DNA from 3 places in the Streptomyces sp. YKOK-I1 genome. Region 1 is predicted to be linked to each of the others. Evidence: riboswitches for the same ligand, from Rfam matches in the RefSeq annotation. Region 1 holds a riboswitch; each other region holds the start of a gene.

The links. A riboswitch is a leader RNA that binds a small molecule or an ion and turns the genes downstream of it on or off. The one in region 1 is predicted to bind cobalamin.
Region 2: another riboswitch for cobalamin. It lies ahead of ACYQ8Q_RS11480 (cobalamin biosynthesis protein); the one in region 1 lies ahead of ACYQ8Q_RS33930 (CbtB domain-containing protein).
Region 3: another riboswitch for cobalamin. It lies ahead of ACYQ8Q_RS30510 (ribonucleoside-diphosphate reductase subunit alpha); the one in region 1 lies ahead of ACYQ8Q_RS33930 (CbtB domain-containing protein).

Annotation. Positions count from the first base shown of each region.
Region 1 covers NZ_BAAGDR010000001.1:7,599,275-7,607,652, reverse strand. Annotated here, with positions in the region: gene ACYQ8Q_RS33945 (ABC transporter ATP-binding protein) at 1-652, shown strand, start outside; gene ACYQ8Q_RS33940 (histidine phosphatase family protein) at 649-1,245, shown strand; gene ACYQ8Q_RS33935 (CbtA family protein) at 1,301-2,053, opposite strand; gene ACYQ8Q_RS33930 (CbtB domain-containing protein) at 2,073-2,294, opposite strand; cobalamin riboswitch at 2,331-2,486, opposite strand; gene ACYQ8Q_RS33925 (extracellular solute-binding protein) at 2,776-4,056, shown strand; gene ACYQ8Q_RS33920 (carbohydrate ABC transporter permease) at 4,152-5,003, shown strand; gene ACYQ8Q_RS33915 (carbohydrate ABC transporter permease) at 5,000-5,818, shown strand; gene ACYQ8Q_RS33910 (glycoside hydrolase family 3 N-terminal domain-containing protein) at 5,907-8,255, shown strand; gene ACYQ8Q_RS33905 (LacI family DNA-binding transcriptional regulator) at 8,262-8,378, opposite strand, start outside.
Region 2 covers NZ_BAAGDR010000001.1:2,679,618-2,689,771, forward strand. Annotated here, with positions in the region: gene ACYQ8Q_RS11470 (inorganic phosphate transporter) at 1-587, shown strand, start outside; gene ACYQ8Q_RS11475 (hypothetical protein) at 622-843, shown strand; cobalamin riboswitch at 1,000-1,142, shown strand; gene ACYQ8Q_RS11480 (cobalamin biosynthesis protein) at 1,259-2,200, shown strand; gene ACYQ8Q_RS11485 (cobyric acid synthase) at 2,197-3,687, shown strand; gene cobN (cobaltochelatase subunit CobN) at 3,684-7,337, shown strand; gene ACYQ8Q_RS11495 (putative cobaltochelatase) at 7,334-9,337, shown strand; gene cobO (cob(I)yrinic acid a,c-diamide adenosyltransferase) at 9,337-9,936, shown strand; gene ACYQ8Q_RS11505 (cobyrinate a,c-diamide synthase) at 9,930-10,154, shown strand, end outside.
Region 3 covers NZ_BAAGDR010000001.1:6,811,272-6,821,425, reverse strand. Annotated here, with positions in the region: gene ACYQ8Q_RS30520 (NACHT domain-containing protein) at 1-3,509, opposite strand, end outside; gene ACYQ8Q_RS30515 (GNAT family N-acetyltransferase) at 3,664-4,170, shown strand; cobalamin riboswitch at 4,223-4,347, shown strand; gene ACYQ8Q_RS30510 (ribonucleoside-diphosphate reductase subunit alpha) at 4,472-6,859, shown strand; gene ACYQ8Q_RS30505 (ribonucleotide-diphosphate reductase subunit beta) at 6,859-7,869, shown strand; gene ACYQ8Q_RS30500 (hypothetical protein) at 7,782-8,024, opposite strand; gene ACYQ8Q_RS30495 (helix-turn-helix domain-containing protein) at 8,118-9,086, shown strand; gene ACYQ8Q_RS30490 (bifunctional albaflavenone monooxygenase/terpene synthase) at 9,120-10,154, opposite strand, start outside.

The DNA of each region.
Region 1 (8,378 bases):
CGGCAAGTCCACCCTGCTGCGGCTGCTCGCCGGTGTCCTCGCCCCGTCCTCCGGCACCGTCACGCTCGACGGACGCCCGCTGGAGCGGGCGGGGCGCCGCGCCGTCGCCCGGCGGGTGGCCGTGGTCGAGCAACAGGCGGACACCCAGGTCGCGCTGACCGTCCTCGACGTCGTACGCCTCGGCCGGGTCCCGCACCGCAGGGCCTGGGCGCCCGCCTCCGCCGAGGACGAGGAGGCCGTCCGCTCCGCGCTGGCCCGCACCGGTCTGGCCGACAAAGCCGCCCGCCCCTGGCGGACACTGTCCGGCGGGGAGCGCCAGCGGGTGCAGATCGCCCGCGCCCTCGCCCAGCAGCCCCGGGAACTGCTGCTGGACGAACCCACCAACCACCTCGACATCCAGCACCAGCTCGCCCTGCTCACCAGCGTGGTCGCCCTGCACGACCTCAACCTGGCCGCGATGTACTGCGACCGGCTGCTCGTGCTGCGGCGGGGCCGTGTGGTGGCGGGCGGCACCCCGGAGGAGGTCCTCACCGAGGAGCTGATCGCCGAGGTGTACGGCGTCCGCGCCGCCGTCACCCGGGCCGCCCCCGGGGACCGCCCGCACATACGCTTCCTGGGCACGCTCCCCGCTCCTGGAGGAACCGCCACGTGACCAGCCGCGTCAGCTTCGTCCCGCCCGCGATGAACGACTCCCTGCGCCAGGCCCGTTTCGACGACGGATGCTCCCTCGACGCGGGCGGGCTGGCGCGGGCGCGGGCCGCCGCCGGATCCCTGCGCCCGGCGGTCCGGGTCCTGGTCTCCCCCAGTGCGCGCTGCCGGGAGACGGCGGCCGCCCTCGGTCTCGACGGGGTCGAGGAGGCTGACCTGGCGGGTCTGGACGTGGGGCGCTGGCGGGGTCTGACCCTCGCCGAGGTCGGCGCCGCCGAGCCACAGGAGGTCGGCCGCTGGCTCGCCGAACCCGACGCGGCGCCGCACGGCGGGGAGTCGGTGGCGGACCTGTGCGCACGGGTCGGCCGCTGGCTGCGGGCGGCGGCGGAGACGGACGGGCACACGGTCGCGGTGGTCGAGCCGGAGATCGTGCGGGCCGTGGTGGTGCGGGTGCTGGGGGCGCCGGCGGCGGCGTTCTGGCGGCTCGACGTGCCCCCGTTGAGCGTCACCTCGGTCAGCGGGCGGGACGGCCGGTGGAACCTGCGGCTCGGGCAGCCGCTGGACCCGGCCGGCGAATCAACGGACGACCGCGTATGACAGGGCCCCCGGACGGATCCGGGGGCCCTGTGCGTTCACCGTCCTTGCGGTCGGCTCACTGCGGGACGGTCACGGCCGTCCGCGCCGGCGCCTTCACGGGCCCGGGGTTCAGGAGCCGTTCGGCCAGTTCGCCGAAGACGAGGCCGAAGCCCGTCCACAGCGTGATCTGGAGAGCGAGGGTGGACAGGCGGAACCGCCACAGCAGGGTGGCCGGGAAGTCCGCCGGGACTTCGTTGATCGTGGGCAGGAACGCGTACGCCAGACCGATCAGGGTGACGAAGCCGAGGACGGCGACGACGGTGGCGTACCAGGTGCCGAGCCTCGGCGCGAGCCGCTTGCCGGCGATCACCGCGGCGATCGCGAGCAGCACACCGAGCAGCATCATCAGGAAGAACAGGGTGGTCCGTTTGGCGATCGTGTCGTGGTCGCCGACCGCGGGCGGGTTGGCCGGGTACTTCAGGAACGGCACGACGTACACGGCCAGCAGCGCGGCCCCCGACAGCAGCAGCGCCGTGGCCCGCGGGCCGAAGGGGCCGACCCGGCCGAGGGCGAAGCAGTAGGCGAGGGCGGCGACGCCGCCGAAGGCGACCCCGTAGACGAGGACGCCGGTGGCGAGACCGGCGGTGGACTGAAGGGAGCGGGAGACGAGTTCGACCTCGTGCTCGTGGGCGTGGGCCTCCTCGAAACCGATGGCGCTGTCGACGTTCGGCTCGCCCAGGAAGTAGGCGACGACGAGGGCGAGCACGCCGGCCGCGAGGCCGGCGAGCATGCCCCGCACCAGGAGGTTTCGCACGGTTGCGGAGTTCATGGCGGTGCGGCGTCCCTCGTCAGTGGCAGGGGAAGCCGAGCAGGTGGCGGGCGTCGTGCACCCACTCGTGGACTCCCTCGCCGGAGACGACGGAGGTGGCGCCCTGCTCGGCGCCGACGAAGTACAGCAGGACCAGCATGAGGATGCCGAAGAAGACCGCCCAGGGAGCGATGTCCTTCAGCGGGAGCTTGGCGGGAACGGCGGGTGCGGCGGTGGTCGGCTGGGCGACGTGCTGCGCCATGGCAGGGCCTCCTCTGGGAGTTCGCGTCCCATCTCGGTGGTGCACAGGACGACGGCCCCGGGTCTGACTCGCGGTCCGCCCCTCCACCAGGAGCGCACCGTTCACAGTGGCGCGACCGTGCCGGATTTCCACCGGCTTCCGTGTTTCCGTCGTCGATATCAGAGTGAAGGTACCGTGCCCCGGCGAACTGGCCAAGAGCGCACTGTCCGACGTGATCCGGCTCTCCTCGCTCCGGCCGTTCCGCCCCGGACGCTCGAAAATGTTTCGTAACCGGCGGTTTTCCCCTCCTTGTCCTGGCTGTGACGGCCGTGCCAGTGTCCCGGTCCAGCAGGCGAGCCGTCCGCGGCGAGGGCGGTCGAAAGCCTTTCGCGCGAGCCGCCCGGCCGCCTGCCGAACGGACAGGGCATGCCGAGCATGCCGGGAAGAAGAGAGGCAGAGCATGCACGGAATCCGGGTATTTCCGAGAACACGACGCGCGGCGGTGGCCGTGGTCACCGCGACGGCGGCGCTGAGCCTGCTCGCCGCGTGCGGGACGTCGGGGCCGGGCGGATCGTCGTCGGGGGGCTCGTCGTCGAAGGGCCTGACGATGTGGGCGCTGAACGACCAGACGATCCTCAAGGAGTCCGTCGACGCCTACAACAAGGACCACCCGGACGAGAAGATCACCCTGCGGCTGTTCGCGAACGACGACTACAAGCAGAAGCTGCGGGTGGCGTTCGGGGCGGACCAGGCCCCGGACATCTTCTTCAGCTGGGGCGGCGGCGCGCTGAACGACTATGTGAAGGCGGACAAGGTCGACGCCCTGACCGACGCTCAGGTGGGGCTGCTGCGGTTCACGCCGAGCGTGCTGCAGAGCGCCACGTTCAGCAGCAAGGTCTACGGCATACCGGCCAACGGGCTGGCCCCGGTGGTCCTCTACTACAACAAGAAGGTCCTCAAGGACGCGGGCGTGGAGGCGCCGACGACGTACGACGGACTGCTGGCCGCCGTGAAGAAGCTGAAGGGCGACGGGGTCACCCCGATCTCCCTCGCGGCGAACTCCAAGTGGCCGACGCTGATGTACCTGGAGTACCTGCTCGACCGCGAGGGCGGCTCCGAGGTGTTCACCAAGATCGCCTCCGGTGACGCCGCGGCCTGGAAGGACCCGGCGGTCACCGCGGCCAACACCCGCCTCCAGGAACTCGCGAAGGCCGGGGCGTTCGGCGACAACGCCTCCTCCGTCAGCTACGACCAGGGCGCCTCCACCGCGCTGCTCTACACCGGCAAGGCCGGGATGGAGCTGATGGGCACCTGGGAGTACGCCAACCTGGTCAAGGCCGCACCGGACTTCGTGAAGAAGGACCTGGGCTATGTCGCCTTCCCGTCGGTGTCCGGCGGCGCGGGCGACCCGAAGGCCATCGTCGGCAACCCCTCCAACTTCCTGTCCCTGAACTCGAAGAGCAAGAACAAGTCGGCGGCGCTCACCTACCTGAAGAACTACGTCCTGAACGGCGACCAGGTCGACGCCTATCTCGCGGCGGGCAGTGTGCCTCCGGTCAACGGACTGGACACCAAGCTGGCGGCGGTGAAGTCGGCCGACGACAAGAAGTGGCTGAGCTTCGTATACCAGCTGGTGCAGAACTCCCCGACGTTCCAGCTCTCCTGGGACCAGGCGCTCCCCTCCGACCAGGCGGATCCGCTGCTGACCAACGTGGACAAGTCGTTCCTGCGGCAGATCGAGCCGGAGGAGTTCGGCACGGCCATGAGCGAGGCGGCGCAGTAATGACCACGGTGGTCCGTACGCCGCGACCGGTCGCGTCCTCCACGACGCGGCCGGCCACGGCCCGTTCACGGCGCCGCCCGGGCGGTGCCCTGCTCATGGCGGCGCCCGCGCTGCTGCTGTTCGCTCTGTTCGGTCTGGTGCCGCTGGTCGGCGTGGTGGTGCTGAGCCTCTCCCGCTGGGACGGTCTGGGCTCGCTCGGCTGGGCCGGGTCCGCCAACTGGAGCGGGGTCCTCGCCGACGACGCCACCTGGCAGGCGCTCTGGCTCACCCTCAAGGTGATGGCGGTGAGCTGGCTGGTCCAGACACCGGTCTCACTGGCGCTCGGGGTGTTCCAGTCGCCCAAGGGGCGGCTGCGCGCGCTGTTCGCCGTGGTGTGGTTCCTGCCGCTGCTGCTGTCGGCCGTGGCGATCGGTCTGACCTGGCAGGCGCTGCTCGACCCGTCCTTCGGCATCGGCGCCACGCCCGGGCTGCACTGGCTGGCGCGGCCGCTGCTCGGCTCCCCCGACCTGGCTCTCTACACTGTGATCTTCGTGATCGCCTGGCAGTTCGTGCCGTTCCACGCCCTGCTGTACCAGGCGGGCATCCGGCAGATCCCGGTCTCGTTGTACGAGGCCGCCGCCATCGACGGCGCCGGTCCCGCGACCCGCTTCCTGCGGATCACGCTGCCGCAGCTGAAGTACACGCTGGTCACGTCGAGCACCCTGATGCTGGTCGGCTCGCTCACCTACTTCGATCTGATCTACGTCCTGTCCGGCGGCACGGGCGGCCCGGGCACCGCGACCCGGGTCCTGCCGCTGGCCATGTACATCACGGGTTTCCAGTCGCACGACATGGGCCGGGCCAGCGCGATCGCCACCCTGCTGGTGGTGTTCGGCCTCGCGCTGTCGCTGCTCACCACCCGCCTGTCCGGCTTCACCCGGATGGACAGCCAGCAGGAGGGCATGTGAACGCCTTGCGCAGAACCGTCGCCGGCGGCGCCGCCCTCGGGTGGACCGCGCTGGTCGTGGTCCCCGTGTACTGGCTGGTCGTCACCAGCCTGCGCGGGCGCGGCGACTTCACCACCGCCAGCCCGCTGTCCCTGCCCGGACACCCGACGCTGGAGAACTACCGGACCGTCCTGGACGGCGGCTTCACCACCTATCTGCTCAACAGCGTCGTCGTCACCGCCGCGACGGTCGCGGTCACCGTGGTCGTGGCCCTGATGGCCGCGTTCTCGATCGTCCGGCACGCCGACCGCTTCTCCCGGCTGACCTTCCGGCTGTATCTGCTGGGCCTGGCGATCCCGCTCCAAGCGGTGATCATCCCGGTCTATCTGCTGATCATCCGGATGCATATGTACGACAGTCTGCTCGCGATCGTGCTGCCCTCGGCGGCGTTCGCGCTGCCGGTCACCGTGATGATCCTGGTCAGCTTCCTGCGGGACGTGCCGCGTTCGCTGTTCGAGGCGATGGTCGTGGACGGCGCCGGGGACTGGCGCATGCTGTTCTCGCTCGCGGCGCCGCTGGCCCGGCCCGCGCTGGTGACGGTCGCGGTGTACGACGGCCTCCAGGTCTGGAACGGCTTCCTGTTCCCCCTGATCCTCACCCAGAGCGGCGACAAGGCCGTACTGCCGCTCGCTCTGACGCTCTACCGGGGCGAGTTCGGCATCGACGTGCCCGCGACGATGGCCGCGGTGGTGCTCTCCACCCTTCCCATGCTGGTGGTCTTCGTCCTCGCCAGACGCCGGTTGGTCGCCGGACTGACCGCCGGATTCTCCAAGTAACCGACCGCGTAACCCACCGCCGCAGACGAAGAGGCCGACGCCACGGGGGCGCCGGCCCTCCTCGGCATGCCCAAGAACGGAGTCGTGCATGACGACCACCACGCCGGACCCCTCTCGGCAGCTCTCCCCGGCGCGTCCCTGGACCGACGCCGCTCTCCCGGCCGGCGAACGCGTCGAGGCGCTGCTCGCCCGCCTCACCCTGGAGGAGAAGGTCGCCCAGCTCAGCAGCACCTGGGAGGACGTCGAACCGGCCGGCCCCGAGGTCGCCCCCGGCACCAGTCTCTTCGGCCGGGTCGGCGACCTCGACGAGACCGCCCGGCACGGCCTCGGCCAGCTCACCCGCCCCTACGGCACCGTGCCCCGGCCCGCGCTGGAACACGCCCGGCTGCTCGCGGCCCGCCAGCGGCAGATCATCGGGCAGAGCAGGTTCGGCATCCCTGCCATGGCGCACGACGAGTGCCTGACCGGCTTCACCACGTACGGCGCCACCATCTACCCCACCTCGCTCGCCATGGCGGCCACCTTCGACCCGGCGCTGATCGGCCGGGTCGGCGAGGCGATCGGCGCCGACATGGCCGAGGCCGGGGTCCACCAGGGCCTCGCCCCCGTCGTGGACGTGATCCGCGACTACCGCTGGGGGCGCTGCGAGGAGACGTACGGCGAGGACCCGTATCTCGTCGGGGCGATGGGCGAGGCGTATGTGCGGGGCCTGCAGAGCGCCGGGGTGTACGCCACGCTCAAGCACTTCGCCGGGTACTCGGCGTCGATGGGCGGCCGCAACCACGCCCCGGTCGGGATCGGCCCCCGCGAGCTGCACGACGTGATCCTGCCGCCGTTCGAGCGGATCGTGGCCGCCGGGGTGGGCTCGGTCATGAACTCGTACGCCGAGATCGACGGCGAGGCGCCCGCCGCGAGCCGCCGGCTGCTGACCGGGGTGCTGCGCGAGGAGTGGGGTTTCGAGGGGACCGTCGTCTCGGACTACTGGTCGCTGCCGTTCCTGGTGGACGCGCACCGGGTGGCGGCCGATCTGGCGGACGCCGGGGCGCGGGCGCTGTGGGCGGGCCTGGACGTCGAACTGCCGGACCAGCGCGGCTTCGGCGCGGCGCTGGTCGGGGCCGTCCGCGCGGGGAAGGCCGACGAGGCGGACGTCGACCGGGCGGTGCGGCGGGTGCTGCGGCAGAAGCTCGCGCTCGGGCTCCTGGACGCCGACTGGGATCCGGAGCCGCCCGCCCTGCGCGCGGGCGAGCTGGAGCTGGACAAGCCGGAGAACCGGCGGCTGGCCCGTGCGGTCGCCCGGGACAGTGCCGTGCTGCTGGCCAACTCCGGTGGTCTGCCGCTGCCGTCCGCCGGGCGGATCGCCCTGATCGGGCCGTGCGCCGACGACGTCCGCACGATGTTCGGCTGCTACAGCTTCCCCAACCATGTCCTCTCCGACCGCGAGGACCTCGGCAACGGGGTCGAAGCGGTGTCGCTGCGCGCCGCGCTGGCCGCTGAACTCCCGGGTGTGGACTGGCGGTTCGCCGAGGGCTGCCCGGTGCGGGAGCCGGACCGGTCGGGGATCGCGGGCGCGGTCGCCGAGGCCGCGGGCGCGGACGCGGCCGTGGTGGTGGTCGGCGACAAGGCCGGGATGTTCGGCATCGGGACCTCGGGCGAGGGCTGTGACGTGGAGGATCTGCGGCTGCCCGGGGTGCAGGAGGAGCTGGTGGAGGCCGTGCTGGCGACGGGAACGCCGGTGGTGCTGGTGGTGAGCAGCGGGCGGCCGTACGCCGTGGGCCGGTTCGCCTCCGGTACGGCGGCCCTGGTGCAGGTCTTCCTGCCGGGCGAGGAGGGCGGCCGCGCGGTAGCCGAACTCCTCGCGGGGACCACGAACTTCAGCGGCAAGCTGCCCGTGCAGATCCCGCGTACGCCCGCCGGCCAGCCGTACACCTATCTGCACCCGCCGCTGGGCGACCGGCAGAGCTGGCTGTCCAACCTCGACCCGACGCCGGCCTTCCCCTTCGGGCACGGGCTGTCGTACACGACGTTCGCCGTCGACGGACTGACCGTGGACCGTGAACTGGTGCCCACGGACGGGCGGTTCACGGTGTCGGTGCGGGTGCGCAACACCGGGCCGCTGGCCGGCGCGGAGACGGTCCAGCTGTACGTCACCGACCCGGTCGCCCAGGTCACCCGGCCGGTGCGGGAGCTGCTGGGCTTCGCCAAGGCCGCGCTGGAGCCGGGCGAGGAGGCCACGGTCCGCTTCGAGGTGCACACCGACCGGCTGGCCTTCACGGGGCTGGACGGCCGGCGGATCGTGGAACCCGGCGAGATCCTGCTGTACGCCGGGTCCTCCAGCGGGGACACCCCGGCGCACGCGAGCCTGCGGCTCGTGGGCGAGCAGCGCGACGCCGTCGTCGTACGGCATCACGACGTGCCCGTGACGGTCGTACGGGGCTGACGCCCCTCAGGTGCTGCGGGGCTTGGACGTCGAGGTCCGCAGCACCAGTTCCGTCGCCAGTTCGATGCGCGGGGAGGCGGGCGGGCGGCCCTCGGCCGTCTGGAGCAGGACCCGGGTCGCCTC
Region 2 (10,154 bases), 4.9 Mb from region 1:
TCTCCGCCGGCATGGCCATCGCGCTCGGCACCTACCTCGGCGGCTGGCGCATCATCCGCACCATGGGCAAGGGCCTGACCGACCTTCAGCCGCAGCAGGGCTTCGCCGCCCAGACCAGCGCGGCGACGGTCATCCTGGCCTCCTCCCACCTCGGCTTCTCCCTGTCCACCACGCACTCCGTCTCCGGTTCGGTGATGGGCGCGGGCCTGGGCCGCAAGGGCGGTGTGGTCCGCTGGTCGACGGCGACCCGGATGTTCGTGGCCTGGGGCCTGACGCTCCCGGCGGCCGCCCTGGTGGGCGCGCTGGCCGAGTCCGTCACCGGCCTGGGCGACTGGGGCACGGGCCTGGTCCTGGTCTTCCTCGTCGCTTCCAGCGCGGCGATCTGGAAGATCTCCCGCCGCGAGGTCGTCGACCACACCAACGTCAACGACCACGACCACGCAGAGCCGGCCGGCGTGGTGACCACGGCGATCGCCGCCGTGGCCGTGCCCCCGGCCCACCCGGTCGCCGAGAACCTGGCGGCCACCATCCCGTCCCCGGCCGCCACGGCCACCACCACGACCGAGCCGACGGCTCCGGCCGCCTGAGCCCGCCCACCCGGTACGAAGGAAGAGAATCAGCATGGACATCGACTGGGCGGCCCTGGGCTCCGTCTTCGGCGTCAGCCTCGTGATCACGGTGGCCCTCGTGGCCCTGTTCACCCTCGGCGTCATGGGCCTGTCCCGCCAGGAGCGGGCCTCCGAAGAGGGCGGCTCCGCCGCTCTCGCGGTCACCGGCGCGTACGCGTGCTTCGCCGCGTGCGCGGCCGCGGTGGCGTACGGGATCTCCCTGATCGTCGCCTGACCCATCTGCTCGACCACCGAAGGGGTGCGGGACGGATCGCCGTCCCGCACCCCTTCTGCATGACCTCTCTGCATGACCTCTCCTCAGGACCTCGCGAACCACCCCCGTGTGGGGTTCTGCACACTCTCCCCGTGCAGGTCAACGGCAAGTTGACGGCCCTTCCAGGGGCGTGGTGGACTGCCGGGGCCATGTACGGCGGCAGAAGAGGAAGCCGGTGAGAATCCGGCGCGGTCCCGCCACTGTCACCGGGGTAGGTAGCCCCGGGAGCCAGGAACTCTCGCCGCCGGTCTCGTCGAACCAGGGCGTGGACACCCTGAGTGAGGACATATCGCCATGCTCGCCTGCCGTTCGGGAGTCCGCCCGGCTCTCAGGTACAGCCCAGGATCGCTGCCCGCCCCCACGGCCGGCTGAGCCGATGCGAGCCGATCGCGTCTTCGCGTACGGCGCCGCTGCCGGCCTCCTCGGTGACCTGCTCCTCGGCGATCCCCGCCGGGGGCATCCGGTCGCCGCGTTCGGGCGGGCCGCCGGTGCCGTGGAGCGGCTGCTGTGGCGGGACCACCGGGGACGCGGCGCCCTGCACACCGCCGTGTGCGCGGGTGGCGCGGTCGCTCTCGGGTCCGCCGCCGAGAGGGCCGTACGCCGCTCCCCCACCGCCTCCGTCGTCCTGACCGCCGCCGCCACCTGGGCCGTGGTCGGCGGGACCTCGCTCGTCCGTGAGGCCCGGACCGTCGGGCGGGCCCTGGAGGCGGGGGACGTCGAGGCGGCGCGGGCCCGGCTGCCGCATCTGTGCGGGCGGGACCCGCAGGCTCTCGACGCCGACGGGATCGCGCGGGCCGTGGTGGAGTCCGTCGCGGAGAACACCTCCGACGCCGTCGTGGGCGCCCTGGTGTGGGGCGCGGTGGGCGGGGTGCCGGGGCTGCTCGGGTTCCGGGCCGTCAACACACTGGACGCGATGGTGGGTCACCGATCCGCCCGTTACCGGCGGTTCGGGTGGGCCTCGGCCCGGCTCGACGACCTCGCCGGGTGGCCGGGGGCACGGCTGACCGCCGTACTCGCCGCGCTGGCCGGGGACGATCCGCGCGGGGCCGTACGGGCCTGGCGGCAGGACGCGGACCGGCATCCCAGCCCCAACGCCGGGCCCGTCGAGGCCTCGTTCGCGGGGGCCCTCGGGGTGCGGCTGGGCGGGACGCTGTCGTACGGGGGCCGGGTCGAGCACCGGCCGGTGCTCAACGGGGAAGGACGCGCCGTCGCCACGGGCGACATCGAGCGGGCCGTACGGCTCTCCCGGCGCGTCGGTCTGCTCGCGCTCGGCGTCTGTGTCGCCGGGCGCCTCATCGCAAGGGGGCACAGGTCATGAGCGGGGGTCTCCTCGTCGCCGGCACCACCTCCGACGCCGGCAAGAGCGTCGTCACGGCCGGGATCTGCCGGTGGCTGGTCCGCCAGGGGGTCAAGGTCGCGCCCTTCAAGGCGCAGAACATGTCGCTGAACTCCTTCGTGACCCGCGAGGGCGCGGAGATCGGGCGGGCGCAGGCCATGCAGGCGCAGGCCTGCCGCATCGAGCCGACCGCGCTGATGAATCCCGTGCTGCTCAAGCCCGGTGGCGAGCAGAGCAGTCAGGTGGTGCTGCTCGGCAGGCCGGTGGGCGAGCTGAGCGCGCGGGGCTACCACGGGGGGCGGCAGCGGCAGCTGCTCGGGACGGTGCTGGAGTGTCTCGCAGAACTGCGGGGCACGTATGACGCGGTGATCTGTGAGGGGGCGGGGAGTCCGGCCGAGATCAATCTGCGGCGCACCGACATCGTCAACATGGGGATCGCCCGGAATGCCGGGCTGCCCGTGCTGGTCGTCGGGGACATCGACCGCGGGGGTGTCTTCGCCTCCTTCTTCGGGACGGTCGCTCTTCTGTCGGAGGAGGACCAGCGGCTGGTCGCCGGGTTCCTGGTGAACAAGTTCCGGGGGGATGTCTCGCTGCTCGAACCGGGGTTGGACATGCTCCACGGGCTCACCGGGCGGCGGACCTACGGGGTGCTGCCCTTCCGGCACGGGCTCGGGATCGACGAGGAGGACGGGATGGGGGTCCGGAACTCCCGCGCCTCCGCCCCGGTCGGCGAGGACGTGCTGCGGGTGGCCGTGTGCGCGGTCCCGCTCATGTCGAACTTCACCGATGTCGACGCGCTCGCCGCCGAACCCGGTGTCGTCGTGCGGTTCGTGGACCGGCCGGAGGAACTGGCCGACGCCGATCTCGTCGTCGTCCCCGGGACGCGCGGGACCGTCCGCGCGCTGGAGTGGCTGCACGAGCGCGGGCTCGCCGACGCCCTCGTCGGCAGAGCCGCGGAAGGGCGCCCGGTTCTCGGCATCTGCGGCGGCTTCCAGATCCTCGGCCGGCACATCGAGGACGAGGTCGAGAGCCGTCGGGGGCAGGTCGAAGGCCTCGGGGTGCTGCCCCTGAGGGTCAGGTTCGCCCCCGAGAAGATCCTTGCCCGGCCGGAAGGGGAGGCACTCGGGGAGCCGGTCTCGGGATACGAGATCCACCACGGGGTCGCCGACGTCCAGGGCGGCGAAGCCTTCTTGGACGGCTGCCGGGTCGGGCAGACCTGGGGCACGCACTGGCACGGCTCGCTGGAGTCCGACGGGTTCCGGCGGGCGTTCCTGCGCGAGGTGGCGGCCGCCGCGGGCCGCCGGTTCGTGCCGGCCCCGGACACCTCGTTCGCCGCGCTGCGCGAGGAGCAGCTCGACCGGCTCGGCGATCTGATCGAACAGCACGCGGACACGGACGCGCTCATGCGGCTCATCGAGTCGGGCGCGCCGCAAGGACTGCCTTTCATTCCACCGGGAGCGCCCGCATGAGCACTGTGTTGTTGTTGTCGACCGCCGACACCGATCTGCTGGCGGCCCGGGCCGCCACCGGCGCCGGCTACCGGATCGGCAACCCGACCCGCGTCGACGTCACGGACGAGCTGCCCGGTCTCCTGGACGGCGCCGACCTCGCCGTCGTACGGCTGCTCGGCGGCAAGCGGGCCTGGGAGGACGGGCTGGCCGTGCTCAAGGCGTCCGGGATCCCGACCGTGCTGCTGGGCGGCGAGAGCGTGCCGGACGCCGAGCTGATGGCCGAGTCGTCGGTGCCGGCCGGTGTGGTGGCCGAGGCGCTGCGGTACCTGGTCGAGGGCGGGCCCGACAACCTCACCGAACTCGCCCGGTTCCTCTCGGACACCGTGCTGCTGACCGGCGAGGGGTTCGTCGAGCCGCGGAAGATGCCCGAGTACGGCGTCCACGGCCCCCGTCCGCAGGAGAGCGGCCGGCCGACCGTCGGCGTGCTCTTCTACCGGGCCCATGAGCTGAGCGGCAACACCGCGTTCGTGGACACCCTGTGCGAGGCGATCGAGGCGCGGGGGGCCAACGCGCTGCCCGTGTACTGCGGTTCGCTGCGCGGGGCGGACGCGGAGCTGTACGAGATCCTCGGCGGGACGGACGCCCTGGTCGCCACCGTGCTCGCCGCGGGCGGCACGCACGCCTCGCAGGCCTCGGCGGGCGGCGACGAGGAGGCCTGGGACATCGGGGCGCTCGCCGAACTGAACGTCCCGGTCCTGCAGGGCCTGTGCCTGACCTCCTCGCGGCAGGCCTGGGACGAGTCCGACGCCGCCCTCTCCCCCATGGACGCGGCGATGCAGGTCGCGATCCCGGAGTTCGACGGCCGGCTGATCACCGTCCCGTTCTCGTTCAAGGAGCAGGGACCGGACGGGGTCCCGGTGTACGTCGCCGACCCCGAGCGGGCCGGGCGCGTCGCCGGGATCGCCGTACGGCACGCGCAGTTGAGGCACAAGCCGAACGGCGAGAAGAAGATCGCGCTGGTCTTCACCGCGTACCCGACCAAGCACTCACGGGTCGGCAACGCGGTCGGGCTGGACACGCCCGCGTCGGCGGTACGGGTGCTGGACGCGCTGCGGGACGCCGGATACGTCGTCGAGGGGCACCCCGACGACGGCGACGAGCTGATCCACCGGCTCATCAGCGCCGGTGGTCACGACGTCGAGTGGCTCACCGAGGAGCAGCTGGCCGCCGCGCCCGCCCGCGTGCCGCTCGCCGACTACCGGGTGTGGTTCGACCAGCTCGACCCGGAGCTCAGGGACGGCATGCTGGAGGCGTGGGGTGAGCCGCCGGGGACCCTTTACGTCGACGGGGACGAGATCGTCCTCGCCTCCCTGCAGTTCGGGAACGTCGTGGTGATGATCCAGCCGCCGCGCGGCTTCGGGGAGAACCCGATCGCGATCTACCACGACCCCGACATGCCGCCGTCGCACCACTACATGGCCGCCTACCGGTGGCTGGAGAACAGTTTCGGTGCCGACGCGGTCGTGCACATGGGCAAGCACGGCACGATGGAGTGGCTGCCCGGCAAGGGGCTCGGGCTCGGCCCCGGCTGCGCCCCGGACGCGGTCCTCGGCGATCTGCCGCTGATCTACCCGTTCATCGTCAACGACCCCGGTGAGGGCACCCAGGCCAAGCGGCGCGGGCACGCCACCGTCGTCGACCATCTGGTGCCGCCGATGGCCCGGGCGGACACCTACGGCGACCTGGCGAAGCTGGAGCAGCTCCTCGACGAGTACGCGCTGGTCTCCGACCTGGACCCGGTGAAGGCGCCGGCGGTGCGGGCGCAGATCTGGACGCTGGTGAAGGCGGCCGAGCTCCACCACGACCTGCACGTGGACGAGCAGCCGGACGAGGACGACTTCGACGAGTTCGTCATGCACATCGACGGCTATCTGTGCGAGATCAAGGACGTGCAGATCCGCGACGGTCTGCACATCCTGGGCGGTGGCCCGGTCGACGAGGCGCGGGTGAACCTGGTGCTCGCCGTGCTGCGGGCCTCGCAGGTGTGGGGCGGGCAGGCGAACGCGCTGCCGGGGCTCCGGGCGTCCTTCGCGGCCCATTTCGGGCTGGTCGAGAAGGAGTTGCTGGCCGAGCCGGGGGCGCCGGTGAAGGTGCCCGTGGAGCTGTCGGACCTGGTCGAGGGTCCGGCGCGCACGGCGGCCGACGCGATCGATCTGCTGGAGCAGCTGTGCCGGCGGGTCGCGGAGGGCATGGAGTCGCGCGGCTGGGACGTCACGGCCGCCCGGCCGCTGGTGCGGGACGTCCTCGGCACCGAACTCCCGGCCGCCGTAGCGGTGCTGGAGTTCGCCTGCGCCGAGGTGGTGCCGCGGCTGGCGCGGACCACGGACGAGATCGGGCACGTCCTCAAGGCGCTGGACGGCGGTTACGTCCCGGCCGGCCCGTCGGGCTCGCCGACCCGCGGTCTGGTCAACGTCCTGCCGACCGGCCGGAACTTCTACTCCGTCGACCCCAAGGCGATCCCGTCCCGGCTGAGCTGGGAGGTCGGGCAGTCGCTCGCCGACTCCCTGGTGCAGCGCTATCTCCAGGACACCGGTGAGTACCCGAAGTCCGTCGGTCTGACGGTCTGGGGCACCTCCGCCATGCGGACGCAGGGCGACGACATCGCCGAGATCCTCGCCCTGCTGGGCTGCCGTCCCGTCTGGGACGACGCCTCGCGCCGGGTCACCGGCTTCGAGGTGATCCCCCCGGCCGAGCTGGGCCGGCCGCGCATCGATGTCACGGTCCGTATCTCCGGCTTCTTCCGGGACGCGTTCCCGCACGTGGTGGGCCTCATCGACGACGCCGTGCGCACGGTGGCCGAGCTGGACGAGCCGGCCGGGAGCAACTTCGTGAAGGCGCACGCCGACGAGGACACCGCCGCGCACGGCGACCGGCGGCGCGCGACGGCCCGGGTCTTCGGCTCCAAGCCGGGGGCGTACGGGGCGGGTCTGCTGCCGCTGATCGACGCCCGCAACTGGCGCAGCGACGCCGACCTCGCCGAGGTGTACGCCGTCTGGGGCGGTTACGCCTACGGGCGCGGGCTCGACGGGCGGGCGGCGCGCGGGGACATGGAGACCGCGTTCCGGCGGATCGCCGTCGCCGCCAAGAACGTCGACACCCGTGAGCACGACCTCGTCGACGCCGACGACTACTTCCAGTACCACGGCGGCATGGTCGCCATGGTGCGGCATCTGACGGGTGCCAGCCCCGAGGCGTACGTCGGCGACTCCGCCGTTCCGGACCAGGTGAAGACCCGCACGCTGGGCGAGGAGACGCACCGGGTGTTCCGTGCCCGGGTGGTCAACCCGCGCTGGATGGCGGCCATGCGCCGGCACGGCTACAAGGGCGCCTTCGAGATGGCGGCGACCGTCGACTACCTCTTCGGCTACGACGCGACGGCGGGCGTGGTCGACGACTGGATGTACGAGAAGCTCAGCGCCGAGTACGTCTTCGAGCCGGAGAACCGGGACTTCATGAAGAAGTCCAACCCGTGGGCCCTGCGCGGGATCACCGAACGCCTGCTGGAGGCCGCCGAGCGCGGGCTGTGGGCGGAACCGGACGCCGACACCCTGGAGCGGCTGCGGGCCACGTATCTGGAGCTGGAAGGCGACCTGGAGGGCGACCAGTGAGCAGCATCCCCTTTCCGTTCACGGCCGTCGTCGGCCAGGACGACCTGCGGCTCGCGCTGCTGCTGAACGCCGTGTCACCGGCGGTCGGCGGGGTGCTGGTGCGCGGGGAGAAGGGCACCGCCAAGTCGACGGCCGTGCGTGCCCTTTCGGCGCTGTTGCCGCCGCTCGAGGTCGTGGTCGGCTGCCGGTTCTCCTGCGATCCCGGCGCCCCCGACCCCGGCTGCCCGGACGGGCCGCACGAGCCCGCGTTCGAGACCCGGCCGGCGCGGATGGTGGAGCTGCCGGTGGGCGCCTCGGAGGACCGGCTCGTGGGCGCGCTGGACATCGAGCGGGCGCTGGCGGAGGGCGTGAAGGCCTTCGAGCCGGGGCTGCTGGCCGACGCGCACCGCGGGATCCTGTACGTCGACGAGGTCAACCTGCTCCACGACCATCTGGTCGACCTGCTGCTGGACGCGGCGGCGATGGGGGCGTCGTACGTCGAACGCGAGGGTGTGTCCGTCCGGCACGCCGCCCGCTTCCTGCTCGTCGGGACCATGAACCCCGAAGAGGGCGAGCTGCGGCCGCAGTTGCTCGACCGGTTCGGGCTGACCGTGGAGGTGGCCGCCTCGCGCGAGCCCGACCAGCGGGTGGAGGTCGTACGGCGCAGGCTGGCCTACGACGACGATCCCGCCGGATTCGCCGGGCGATGGGCGCACGAGGAGACGGCTGTACGGCAACGTATCGTCGCCGCGCGGGAGTTGTTGCCGTCGGTGCGGCTCGGCGACGGGGCGCTGCGGCAGATCGCGGCGACCTGCGCGGCCTTCGAGGTGGACGGGATGCGGGCCGACATCGTGATGGCGCGGACGGCGACCGCGCTGGCGGCCTGGGCCGGGCGGACCGATGTGCTCGCGGAGGACGTCCGGCAGGCGGCGCTGCTGGCCCTGCCGCACCGCAGGCGCCGTAACCCCTTCGACGCGCCGGGACTCGACGAGGACAAGCTCGACGAGACGCTGGAGGAGTTCGGCGGCGCGGACGACCCCGACCCCGACCCCGACCCGGACGACGACGGGCCGGGCGGAGGCGGTGGACAGCCGGCCCCGGACGAGGGTCCGCAGGGCGGTGACACGGGTGCGCGGCCCGAGGCCGGGGAGGGCGGTGAGCCGCAGGCGTCGGGGGCGGGCGAGCAGTCCGCCGTACGGGCGGCCGAACCGTTCCGCACCAAGGCGCTGAGTGTGCCCGGGATCGGTGCGGGCGCGGCCGGGCGGCGTTCGCGGGCGCGGACCGAGCACGGGCGGACCACGGGGGCGAGGCGGCCCCAGGGGGCCCTGACCAAGCTGCATCTGGCGGCGACCGTGCAGGCCGCGGCGCCGCACCAGAAGGCCCGTGGGCGGTCCGGCCGGGGGCTCGTCGTGCGCCGGGACGATCTGCGGCAGGCGACGCGGGAGGGGCGTGAGGGCAACCTCGTGCTGTTCGTCGTGGACGCCTCCGGGTCGATGGCGGCGCGGCAGCGGATGAGCGCCGTGAAGGGGGCCGTGCTGTCGCTGCTGCTCGACGCCTATCAGCGGCGGGACAAGGTGGGGCTGGTGACGTTCCGGGGGGCGGCGGCCGAGGTCGCGCTGCCTCCGACGTCGTCGGTGGACGCCGCCGCGGCCCGGCTGGAGTCGCTGCCCACCGGGGGCCGTACTCCGCTCGCCGCGGGACTGCTGAAGGCGCACGACGTGCTGCGCGTGGAGCGGCTGCGCGATCCCGCGCGGCGGGCGCTCGTCGTGGTCGTCACGGACGGGCGGGCCACCGGCGGTCCGGAGCCGCTGGCGCTCGCGGGGCGGGCGGCCCGGCTGTTCGCCGCCGAGGGCGTGGCGTCCGTCGTCGTGGACTGCGAGTCGGGGCCGGTGCGGCTCGGGCTCGCCGGACGGCTCGCGGGTGAGCTGGGCGGGACGGCGGTGACGCTCGACGAGCTGCGGGCGGACTCGATCGCCGGACTGGTGAAGGACGTGCACAGTCGTTCGAGGAGGGCCGCGTAATGCCGCAGGGACAGCCGAGTGTCGTGCCCGATGACGGTCTGACCACGCGTCAGCGCCGTAACCGGCCGCTGGTGGTCGTGCACACGGGGATCGGGAAGGGGAAGTCCACCGCCGCCTTCGGGCTCGCGCTGCGGGCCTGGAACCAGGGGTGGCCCATCGGGGTGTTCCAGTTCGTCAAGTCGGCGAAGTGGAAGGTCGGCGAGGAGAACGCGCTGCGGGTGCTGGGCGCCTCCGGCGAGGGCGGCACCGTCGACTGGCACAAGATGGGCGAGGGCTGGTCCTGGGTGCAGCGCGATGCGCAGATGGACAACGAGGAGAAGGCCCGGGAGGGCTGGGAGCAGGTCAAGCGGGACCTGGCCGCCGAGACGTACCGGCTGTACGTGCTCGACGAGTTCGCCTACCCGATGCACTGGGGGTGGGTGGACACGGACGAGGTGGTCGAGGTGCTGCGGGACCGGCCCGGCACCCAGCACGTCGTGATCACCGGGCGGAACGCTCCGGAGAAGCTGGTGGAGTTCGCCGATCTGGTGACCGACATGTCCAAGGTCAAGCACCCGATGGACGCCGGCCAGAAGGGCCAGAAGGGCATCGAGTGGTGACTGCGGTACCCCGGCTGGTCATCGCCGCGCCGTCGTCCGGCAGCGGCAAGACCACCGTCGCCACGGGGCTGATGGCCGCGTTCGCCGCGCGGGGGCTCACCGTGTCCCCGCACAAGGTCGGGCCGGACTACATCGACCCCGGGTATCACGCACTCGCGACCGGGCGGCCGGGGCGCAACCTCGACGCGTACCTGTGCGGGCCGGAGCTGGTCGCTCCG
Region 3 (10,154 bases), 790 kb from region 1:
CGTCGGACGCGGCCGGGCAGCAGGGCCTGCTGCTGACGGCAGAACGGCTCGCGGATCTCTCCCCGGGGCACCCCGCCCCGGGGAGGGTAGGGGCAGAGCTGGAACTTGCAGTCGGGCAGACAGTTCGAGCCCGGCACGGGAGGCGAGCTGCCGGCGGCGGTACCGGGCCGCAGCGGCTCACGGTTGGTACGGATGCAGGGCGGGAGCGGCATACCGGGCTGCTCCGCACGGGCCAGCCGCTCCTCGACCTCGTCGGGGTGCCCGTCGCGTTCGATGAGGTTCAGCATGAGCAGGATGTCGGCGACCAGGCGCTGGGCGCGGCCGTCGAGCGTGCTCCACCCGGACGAGGGCGGGATCCACAGGTTGTGCTTGCGGTAGCCGCTCCGGTGGCGGATACGGGAGCCGATGGTGTCGGCGACGCCCATCTCGTCGATCCAGAGGAAGCGCTCGGGCTGGCCGGTCTCCAGGGCGAGGGCCACCAGGTCGCCCGCCTCGGCGACGAACGGATGCATCAGCGGCACGGGCGCGTCGCCGTCGGCACCGGGCGCACCGGGCGTGTTCACGGTGCCGGCCATCGACAGCCACCGCTGCACGGTCTGTACGGCGTCCGACTCACCGATCGCCCGGGACGGATCCCGCTGCCCGTCGTGCTCGTGGCCGGGCTCCGGCGCGCTGCCCTTCTCCCCCTCCTGACGGCCCGAGGTGTCGGGGAGTTCCCACAGGCACAGGGCCTGGAGCAGGCTGACCTGCGCGTGCCAGCACCGGGACTGCTGCAGCACGGTCTCCGCCAGCCGGATCAGGTCGGCACGGTTGCCCGGGTCCGCGTGCGGATGGAGTCTGCGCCGGTTGGCGGCGTACTTGAACCCCTGGGCCAGCGCCGCCTCCAGGACGAGCGGCAGATCGGGGGTGCCCCGGGTGAGCTGGGGGTCGAGGTGGCCCAGCCACTTGGCGAGGCGTTCCCGGGCCTCGTCGCGGTGGGACGCGCTGACCGAGCCCAGGAGCATGGGAAGGATCCAGGCCCGCATCACGAACTCCCGGAACAGGTCCACGCGCTGTTCGAGATACTCCTCGTCGATCGCCTCCCGCTCCTCGAACCGCGAGGCGCCGGAGCCGAACGGCCCCGCCGGGGCGGTCGGACCGGCGGCGCTCTGCTCCTCCATCTTCTCCGCCCACGCCTCGTACTTCCGCCTCCTGTCGCCCTTCAGCTTCCTGACCAGGCTGTTGTACTGCTTCACGGGGTCGGTGTGCAGACCGACCCGCTCCCGGATCAGGGCGAACGCGGCGTTGCCCCCGGCGCCGCACTCCTGGGCCGCCGCCAGGCGTATCGAGTGGCTGGGCTCCTTGATGCCCATCTGGTACAGCTGCCAGTACATCTGCGTGGTGGCGGTCTCCTCGGGCAGCGTCCGCAGCACCGCGCCGATCTGTCGGAGCAGCCGCAGCTTCGCGTCCTCCAGGGTGCGCCGATCCCCCTTGGCGCGCGGCCAGCGGTTGCGTATGTCGCCGATGACGTCGGTCAGCAGCGCGCGGTCCCGCTCCACGCACAGGGTTTCCAGGACCGCGGCGAAGAGATCGAGTGCCTTCGGATCGTCCGTGCGGCGGCTCGCGGCCTCGTAGAGCCGTTGGCCCAGCGTGCGCGGCCGCTGCCCCGGCATGTTCCTTCGCACGCCGGCCGGCCGCATCGGCCCACCGTTCGCCTTCTTGCGCTCGGCGCCGGAACGGCGCTCCCGGGCCGGGGACGACTCCGCCGCACGCCGACGGGACAGCAGCACCAGGGCGATGAGCAGTTCACGGCTGGGGCCGGGCGGTTGCAGTGCCTGGTCGACCAGCTCTCCGGCAGCGCGCTCCCCCAGGTGATGCAGCACGCGGAAGCCGAAGTAGGCCTGGATGATGCTGTGCGGGAAGCGGACCCTCTTCTCGAACCCCTCCACCAGCCCGAGTTTGTCCGCGTTGCCGGCGAAACGGGCGAGGATCGCCTGGGCCTGGTCCGCGCTGCTCTCGGTGAGCAGCCGCTGCGCCTCCTCCCCGAGGTTCCTGCGGAGCGAGTTCCAGATCTTCTGCCGGTGCCACTCCGAGAAGGCCTGGCCCTGTCTGCCGTTGCGGTCCTGGCGCGGTGCGCCCGTCCGCGGGCCCGTCCGGGACGTCGTACTCCGGCCGCCCGAGCGGGAGTCGCAGGCGAGCAGCTCGGTCAAGCCCACCTCCAGCTTGTCCTGGAGCAGCCCGATGCACGCCAGGGCGGACACCACCTCGACCGTGTCACGGCGCTCCCGCTCGTTCAGCGCGACCTCCTCGCGCAGCAGCCGCTCGCACAGCGTGTCCTTCCACCGCTCCAGCAGCCACAGCCGCAGCGTGCCGCGGTCCCGGCTGCGGGTGTTCAGCCGCCTGGGGTCGTCCAGGGCGCCGTGACGGTGCAGTTCACGGGCGATCTGGAGGTAGACGGGCGATTCGGTCACCTCCGCCGTCTCCACGATCCAGTCCACGCGCCGCTCGTCCGAGTCGGGCACGTGCGCCTGGACGAAGCGCAGCGCCTCCTCCTCGCTCAGCGGTTCCAGCTCCACGATCGCGGCGGCGGTGCTCTCCAGGGGGCTGTGCGGCCGGGAGGCGATGACCAGCGGCAGTCTCTCCTTGTGCGCGCGCTCGATGGCCTTGCGGATGATGTTGTCCCGGTTCTGCTGGAGGCTGTCGTCGAGGAGAGCCTCCTCCAGACCGTCGGCTATCACCACCGGCTTGTCGTCGGCGAGCAGTTGCTGCCAGACCCGGTCGTTCTTGCCGCGGGCCAGGACACCCTGCGGTGCCTCCTCGGTGAAGCGCTGCCGGGCCAGGCTCTGGAAGTCCAGGTCGCCCCCGCCGTCCACGTCCCGCAGCCGGATCGGCACGGGCACGGCGTGCTCCCGGGCCAGCAGTTCGCAGAGCCGCACCAGGACCGCGGTCTTGCCCGCGCCGACACCGCCGACGAGCAGATAGGGCCTGCGTGTGTTGCGGTCCCGCAGCCGTTGGGCGATGACCTCGGCGATCGCCTCACGGCCCACGATCCCGGCGATGTCCTGGCCGGCGGTGAGCACCAGCCGGCGGGGGTCCTTGCGGACCTTGGCGAGGTAGCGGTGTTTGGTCCAGCTGTACCAGCAGAACAGGAAGAGCGCGGCTGCGATCGAAGCGGTCAGGACCGGGCCGAGGAGGTTCAGAAGGGTTTCGACACCTTTTTTGTCCTTGAGCCAGTCATCGAAGCTGGTCGACCCCTTGAAGGCGCTGTACACGGCGTCCCCGCACCAGGCGAGGATCGCCAGGAGGGCGATCAGCCAGATGAGTCTGGTGAGGTTGCCGTAGGTGAACCACCGGTGCCATTTCTTGGGGCGGGTGACGCCACGGCGGGCCTCCAGACGAATCGTCAGGCGGTGCCAGCGGGCGAGGAGTACACGTCTGACGCCGTGCCCCGCACGTCTGAAGTGCAGCGTCGCCATCGGCGCGTTGCGCGGCCGCTGCTTGCCCGGGGTGTGACGGACGACCCTGGTCATCGTGTGCTCTCCCTCCGAGAGCGTTCCTCGGGACGGAGGACCCGTGGGCGCCGGCACCTCCTTCCATGGAATCACTCCCGCCGTACCCCGCAACCCGGGCGCCTCCAGGGAAAATCGGGAGGCCCGCGCGCGCGGCTCGGGCAGACTCGGGGCCATGGACATCGTGATACGGCGGGCGGATCCCGGTGAGTACGAGGCGCTCGGCGAGATCACCGCGCGGGCCTATCTCCAGGACGGCCTCCTCGACTACGGCGAGGGGGACGAGTATCTGCCGGTGCTGAAGGATGTGGCCGCGCGGGCCGCCGCCGCGGAGGTGCTCGTGGCGGTGGAGGGCGAGCGGCTCCTCGGCGGTGTCACGTTCGTCGCCGGTCCCGGTCCCGTCGCCGACATCGCGCGGCCCGGTGAGGCCGAGATCCGGGCGCTCGCGGTCGCGCACGACGCGCGGGGCCGGGGCGCCGGGGAAGCCCTCGTACGGGCCTGTCTCGACCGGGCGCGGGCCACGGAGGGCTGCGCGGCGGTCGTCCTGTCGACCCAGCGCAGCATGCACACCGCCCATAGGATCTACGAACGTCTCGGCTTCGTCCGTACACCCGGGCGGGACTGGAATCCCGTGCCGCATCTGGACGACGTCACTCTCCTCACCTACGAGTTGACACTCTGACACCACCCCGACACAACATCTGGGGGTGGCGTGACAGGCGAGCACAAGATGTATGCTCATGCTCGTTGTCGCCGCAGGGGAATCCGGTGCGAATCCGGAACTGTCCCGCAACGGTGTACTTGTGCATGTCTGTGCACGAGCGTCAGTCCGAGGACCTGCCGACAGCGCGCCCGGCCGTCCCGGTCCGGGTGCCTTGACGTCCGGGTCTCGTGGAGTGGGCCGGTGGACGCGACGCCGTGCGCGCTCGTGTGCTGCCCCCTGCGCTCCGCCAGGCCCCCTGCCGAGCGAGGGAGAGCCCCACGTGACCATCGCGCCAGCCGATCCGGCCTCAGCGATCCAGCCGGACACCGACGGTCCCGGTACCGCGCTGCTGCGGACCCTGACCGAGCTGACCGCCGACCTCCCCGACGCCGACCCCGGGCGGGTCGCCGCCGCCGCGCTGCGCGGCCGGTCGGCGCGGGCGGACGAGACGGAGCTGCGCGAGCTGGCCACGGAGGCGGCCGCCGGCCTGATCTCCGAGGACCCCGCCTACTCGAAGCTGGCCGCCCGGCTGCTGACGGTCTCGATCGCCGCGGAGGCCGCCTCCCAGGGCGTGACGTCCTTCACGGAGTCCGTCGCCGTCGGCCACCGCGAGGGGCTCGTCGCCGACCGCACCGCCGCGTTCGTACGGCTGCACGCGGCCCGGCTGGACGCCCTGGTCGACACCGGCGCCGACGACCGCTTCGGATACTTCGGGCTGCGCACCCTGCACAGCCGCTATCTGCTGCGACACCCGATCACCCGCAAGGTGATCGAGACGCCCCAGCACTTCCTGCTCCGGGTCGCGTCCGGTCTCGCCGATGGGGGTCCCCCCTCTGGGGGAGACACGGCCCGCTCCCTGGACGAGGTCGCCGCGCTCTACGGGCTCATGAGCCGGCTCGACTATCTGCCGTCCTCCCCCACCCTCTTCAACTCCGGCACCCGGCACCCCCAGATGTCGTCCTGCTACCTCCTCGACTCCCCGCTGGACGAGCTGGACTCGATCTACGACCGCTACCACCAGGTCGCCCGGCTGTCCAAGCACGCCGGCGGCATCGGGCTGTCGTACTCCCGCATCCGCTCGCGCGGTTCGCTGATCCGCGGCACCAACGGGCACTCCAACGGCATCGTGCCGTTCCTGAAGACCCTGGACGCCTCGGTCGCCGCCGTGAACCAGGGCGGCCGGCGCAAGGGCGCGGCCGCGGTCTACCTGGAGACCTGGCACTCCGACATCGAGGAGTTCCTGGAGCTGCGCGACAACACCGGTGAGGACGCCCGCCGTACGCACAACCTGAACCTGGCGCACTGGATCCCGGACGAGTTCATGCGTCGGGTGAACGCCGACGGGCAGTGGTCGCTGTTCTCCCCCGCCGACGTGCCCGAGCTGGTCGACCTGTGGGGCGAGGAGTTCGACGCCGCGTACCGCAAGGCGGAGGAGACCGGGCTCGCGAAGAAGACCATCCCGGCGCGTGATCTGTACGGCCGGATGATGCGGACCCTCGCCCAGACCGGCAACGGCTGGATGACCTTCAAGGACGCGGCCAACCGCACCGCCAACCAGACGGCGCTGCCGGGCCATGTCGTCCACTCCTCCAACCTCTGCACGGAGATCCTGGAGGTCACGGACGACGGCGAGACGGCGGTCTGCAACCTGGGTTCGGTGAACCTCGGCGCGTTCGTCGACCCGACGGCCGGCGACCTCGACTGGGAGCGGCTGGACGCCACGGTCCGCACCGCCGTCACCTTCCTCGACCGGGTCGTCGACATCAACTTCTACCCGACCGAGCAGGCGGGCCGGTCCAACGCCAGGTGGCGTCCGGTGGGCCTGGGCGCGATGGGGCTCCAGGACGTCTTCTTCAAGCTGCGGCTGCCCTTCGACTCCGCCGAGGCGCGTGCGCTGTCGACGCGGATCGCCGAGCGGATCATGCTCGCCGCGTACGAGGCCTCCACCGACCTCGCCGAGCGCGGCGGGCCGCTGCCGGCCTGGGAGAAGACGCGTACGGCGCAGGGTGTGCTGCACCCCGACCACTACGGCGTCGAGTTCACCTGGCCGGAGCGCTGGGCGGCGCTGCGCGCGCGGATCGCGACGACGGGCCTGCGCAACAGCCTGCTGCTCGCCATCGCCCCCACCGCCACCATCGCCTCCATCGCGGGCGTCTACGAGTGCATCGAGCCGCAGGTGTCCAACCTGTTCAAGCGCGAGACGCTGTCCGGTGAGTTCCTCCAGGTCAACTCGTATCTGGTGCAGGACCTCAAGGAGCTGGGCGTGTGGGACGCGCGCACCCGGGAGGCGCTGCGCGAGTCCAACGGCTCGGTGCAGGACTTCGCGTGGATCCCGGCGGACGTTCGGGCCCTGTACCGGACGGCGTGGGAGATCCCGCAGCGCGGCCTGATCGACATGGCCGCGGCCCGCACCCCGTACCTGGACCAGTCCCAGTCGCTGAACCTGTTCCTGGAGACGCCGACCATCGGCAAGCTCTCCTCGATGTACGCGTACGCCTGGAAGTCGGGCCTGAAGACGACGTACTACCTGCGCTCGCGTCCGGCGACCCGGATCGCCCGCGCCGCCCAGGCGCAGACCCCGACCACCCTCCCCGCGCAGCAGACGGCCGACCCCGACGCCGTCGCCTGCTCCCTTGAGAACCCCGAGTCCTGCGAGGCCTGCCAGTAATGCCCAGCGACAAGAACCTGCTCGACCCCGGCTTCGAGCTGACTCTGCGCCCCATGCGCTACCCGGACTTCTACGAGCGCTACCGGGACGCCATCAAGAACACCTGGACCGTGGAGGAGGTCGACCTCCACTCGGACGTCGCCGACCTCGCCAAGCTGTCCCCGATGGAGCAGCATCTGATCGGCCGGCTGGTCGCCTTCTTCGCGACGGGCGACTCGATCGTGGCGAACAACCTGGTGCTGACGCTGTACAAGCACATCAACTCCCCCGAGGCGCGCCTGTACCTGAGCCGGCAGCTCTTCGAGGAGGCCGTCCACGTCCAGTTCTATCTGACCCTGCTGGACACCTACCTCCCGGACCCGGAGGACCGCGCGGCCGCGTTCGACGCGGTGGAGAACATCCCGTCGATCCGCGAGAAGGCGGAGTTCTGCTTCAAGTGGATCAACGAGGTGGAGAAGCTGGACCGGCTGGAGTCGCAGGCCGACCGCCGCCGTTTCCTGCTCAACCTGATCTGCTTCGCCGCGTGCATCGAGGGCCTGTTCTTCTACGGCGCCTTCGCGTACGTCTACTGGTTCCGCAGCCGGGGTCTGCTGCACGGTCTCGCCACCGGCACCAACTGGGTGTTCCGGGACGAGACCATGCACATGAGCTTCGCCTTCGAGGTGGTCGACACGGTCCGCAAGGAGGAGCCGGAGCTGTTCGACGAGCAGCTCGGGCAGCAGGTCACGGACATGCTCCGGGAGGCCGTCGAGGCGGAGTTGCAGTTCGCGCGGGACCTGTGCGGCGACGGACTGCCGGGCATGAACACCGACTCGATGCGGCAGTACCTGGAGTGCGTCGCCGACCAGCGCCTCACACGGCTGGGCTTCGCGCCGGTGTACGGCTCGGAGAACCCGTTCTCCTTCATGGAGCTCCAGGGCGTTCAGGAGCTGACCAACTTCTTCGAGCGCCGGCCGTCGGCGTACCAGGTGGCGGTGGAGGGCACCGTCGACCTGGACGAGGACTTCTGATCCTCCCTCTCCCCACGGGCCTCCTGGGCCTTCCTGATCTGCCGGTCGGCGCGCCGGTCGCGCGCGATGCCGAGCACGGACGGGAGGACCAGGAGGACGAGGATCCCCAGGACGAGGAGCATTCCGACGAGGCCTTCGATCTGGTTCGTGTTCATGTACACCACTGTCGCGCCGGACACTCCTGACCGGGAGTGGCAGGACTGCCGTACACCTTCAAATTACTGCCACCTCGGGTGCACACTGGCAGCATGCTGAAGAACGTGGCCGCGGTGCTGCTCGACGGATTGCATCCCTTCGAGCTGGGTGTCGTCTGCGAGGTGTTCGGCCTCGACCGCAGCGACGAGGGGCTGCCGGTGTACGACTTCGCCGTGGTCTCCGCGGAGGGCCCGTCGCTGGGCACGCACGTCGGCGGGCTCACCGTCTCCACGCCGTACGGTCTCGACCGGCTGGAGGAGGCCGATCTGATCGCCGTACCGGCCGCGGACGCGGCCGTCGACCGCGACTATCCGCCGGAGCTGCTCGACGCCCTGCGCCGGGCCGTGGCGCGCGGGGCACGGGTGCTGAGCGTGTGCTCCGGCGTCTTCGTGCTCGGCGCCGCCGGGCTGCTCGACGGCCGGCGCTGTGCCGCGCACTGGCGGCACGCGGAGCTCCTGGGCCGCCGCTTCCCGAGGACGGTCGTCGAGGCGGACGTCCTCTACGTCGACGAGGACCCGGTGATCACCTCCGCCGGCACCGCCGCCGGGATCGACGCCTGTCTGCACCTCGTCCGCAAGGAGCAGGGGCCCGAGGTCGCGAACGGGATCGCCCGGCGGATGGTCGTACCGCCGCACCGGGACGGCGGCCAGGCACAGTACATCCAGCGGCCGCTGCCCCGCTCCTCCTGCGACACGGTCGGGGAGGTGCTGGCCTGGATGGAGGCGCACCTCGACCAGGAGGTCACGGTCGAGCAGCTCGCGGTCCGCGCGCACATGGCACCGCGCACCTTCGCCCGGCGTTTCCAGCAGGAGACGGGCACCACCCCCTACCGTTGGCTGCTGCGCCAGCGGGTGCTGCTCGCACAGCAGCTGCTGGAGGCCACGGACGAGACGATGGACGCGATCGCCTGGCGCACCGGCTTCGGCACGGCGGGCGCCCTGCGCCATCAGTTCGTACGGTCGCTGGGGACGACCCCGAACGCCTACCGGCGGACCTTCCGGGGGCCGCAGGCGGTCGCCTGACCGTCCACGGCCCCGGGCGGGCCCCGCACGCTCTCACCCCGGCAGCGCCCGCACCCGCAGTCGGCGCGGCCGGAGCGTGATTCCTATGTGCGTGCGGTTGTCGGAGCCGGGCGCGGGCTCGAAGCGGAACGCGGTCGCCACCACCGCGGCGATCAGGGTGAGCTCGGCCATGGAGAAGTGGTCGCTCGGGCACTTGCGGTTGCCGACGCCGAACGGCGACATGGCGTACTTCGGCACCGGGGCGGAGTGACCGGGCAGCCAGCGGTCGGGATCGAACTCCTCGTTCCGCTCGAACGAACGCGGATCACGCTGGACCGCGTACGGGCTGTAGACGATGTCCGCACCGGCCGGAATGCGGTATCCGCCGAGCTCGGTGTCGGTCACCGCGCGCCGGGTCAGTATCCATACGGCGGGATACAGCCGCATGGTCTCGACCACCACATTGGCCGTGTGCCGGAGCTTTCGGACGTCGTCGAATGCGACCCGCCGGTCACCGACAACGTTTTTCACCTCTGCGCGGATCTTGTCCACTTGATCCGGATGCTCCGTGAGGACGTGGAGCAGCGACATGACCACGGAACCGGCGGTTTCGCTGCCCGGGGTCAGTATCGCGACGACCTGGTCGTGGATCTCCTGTTCCCCGATGGGATCGCCATTCTCGTCCGTCGCCTCCAGCAAAGCCGTCAGCAAATCGTCCGGCTTTTGACCGGATGCCCGGCGCTCGGCGATGATCTCGTCGACCAGCCGGTGGAGATCGGCCAGTGCCCGGTTGAATTCGCGGTTGGCCGGAATCGGTACCCGATAAAGAGGTCCGAGGGGGAGCACCATGCGTTGGTACATACCGGCGAACAGGGTGGCGAGCGCGGAGGTGATGCGCTCGGAGCGGGCGTCCATGTAGGTGCCGCGCATCAGACAGCGGGCGGAGATGCGCACGGACACCCGGAAGCCCTCGGCGGTGGCGTCGAGGACCTCGCCGCGGCTCCAGCGTTCGACGAGCGCGTAGGCCTCCTCCTCCATGATCGGCCCGTACGCGGGGATGGCGTCGAGCCGGAACGCGGGCTGGATGGT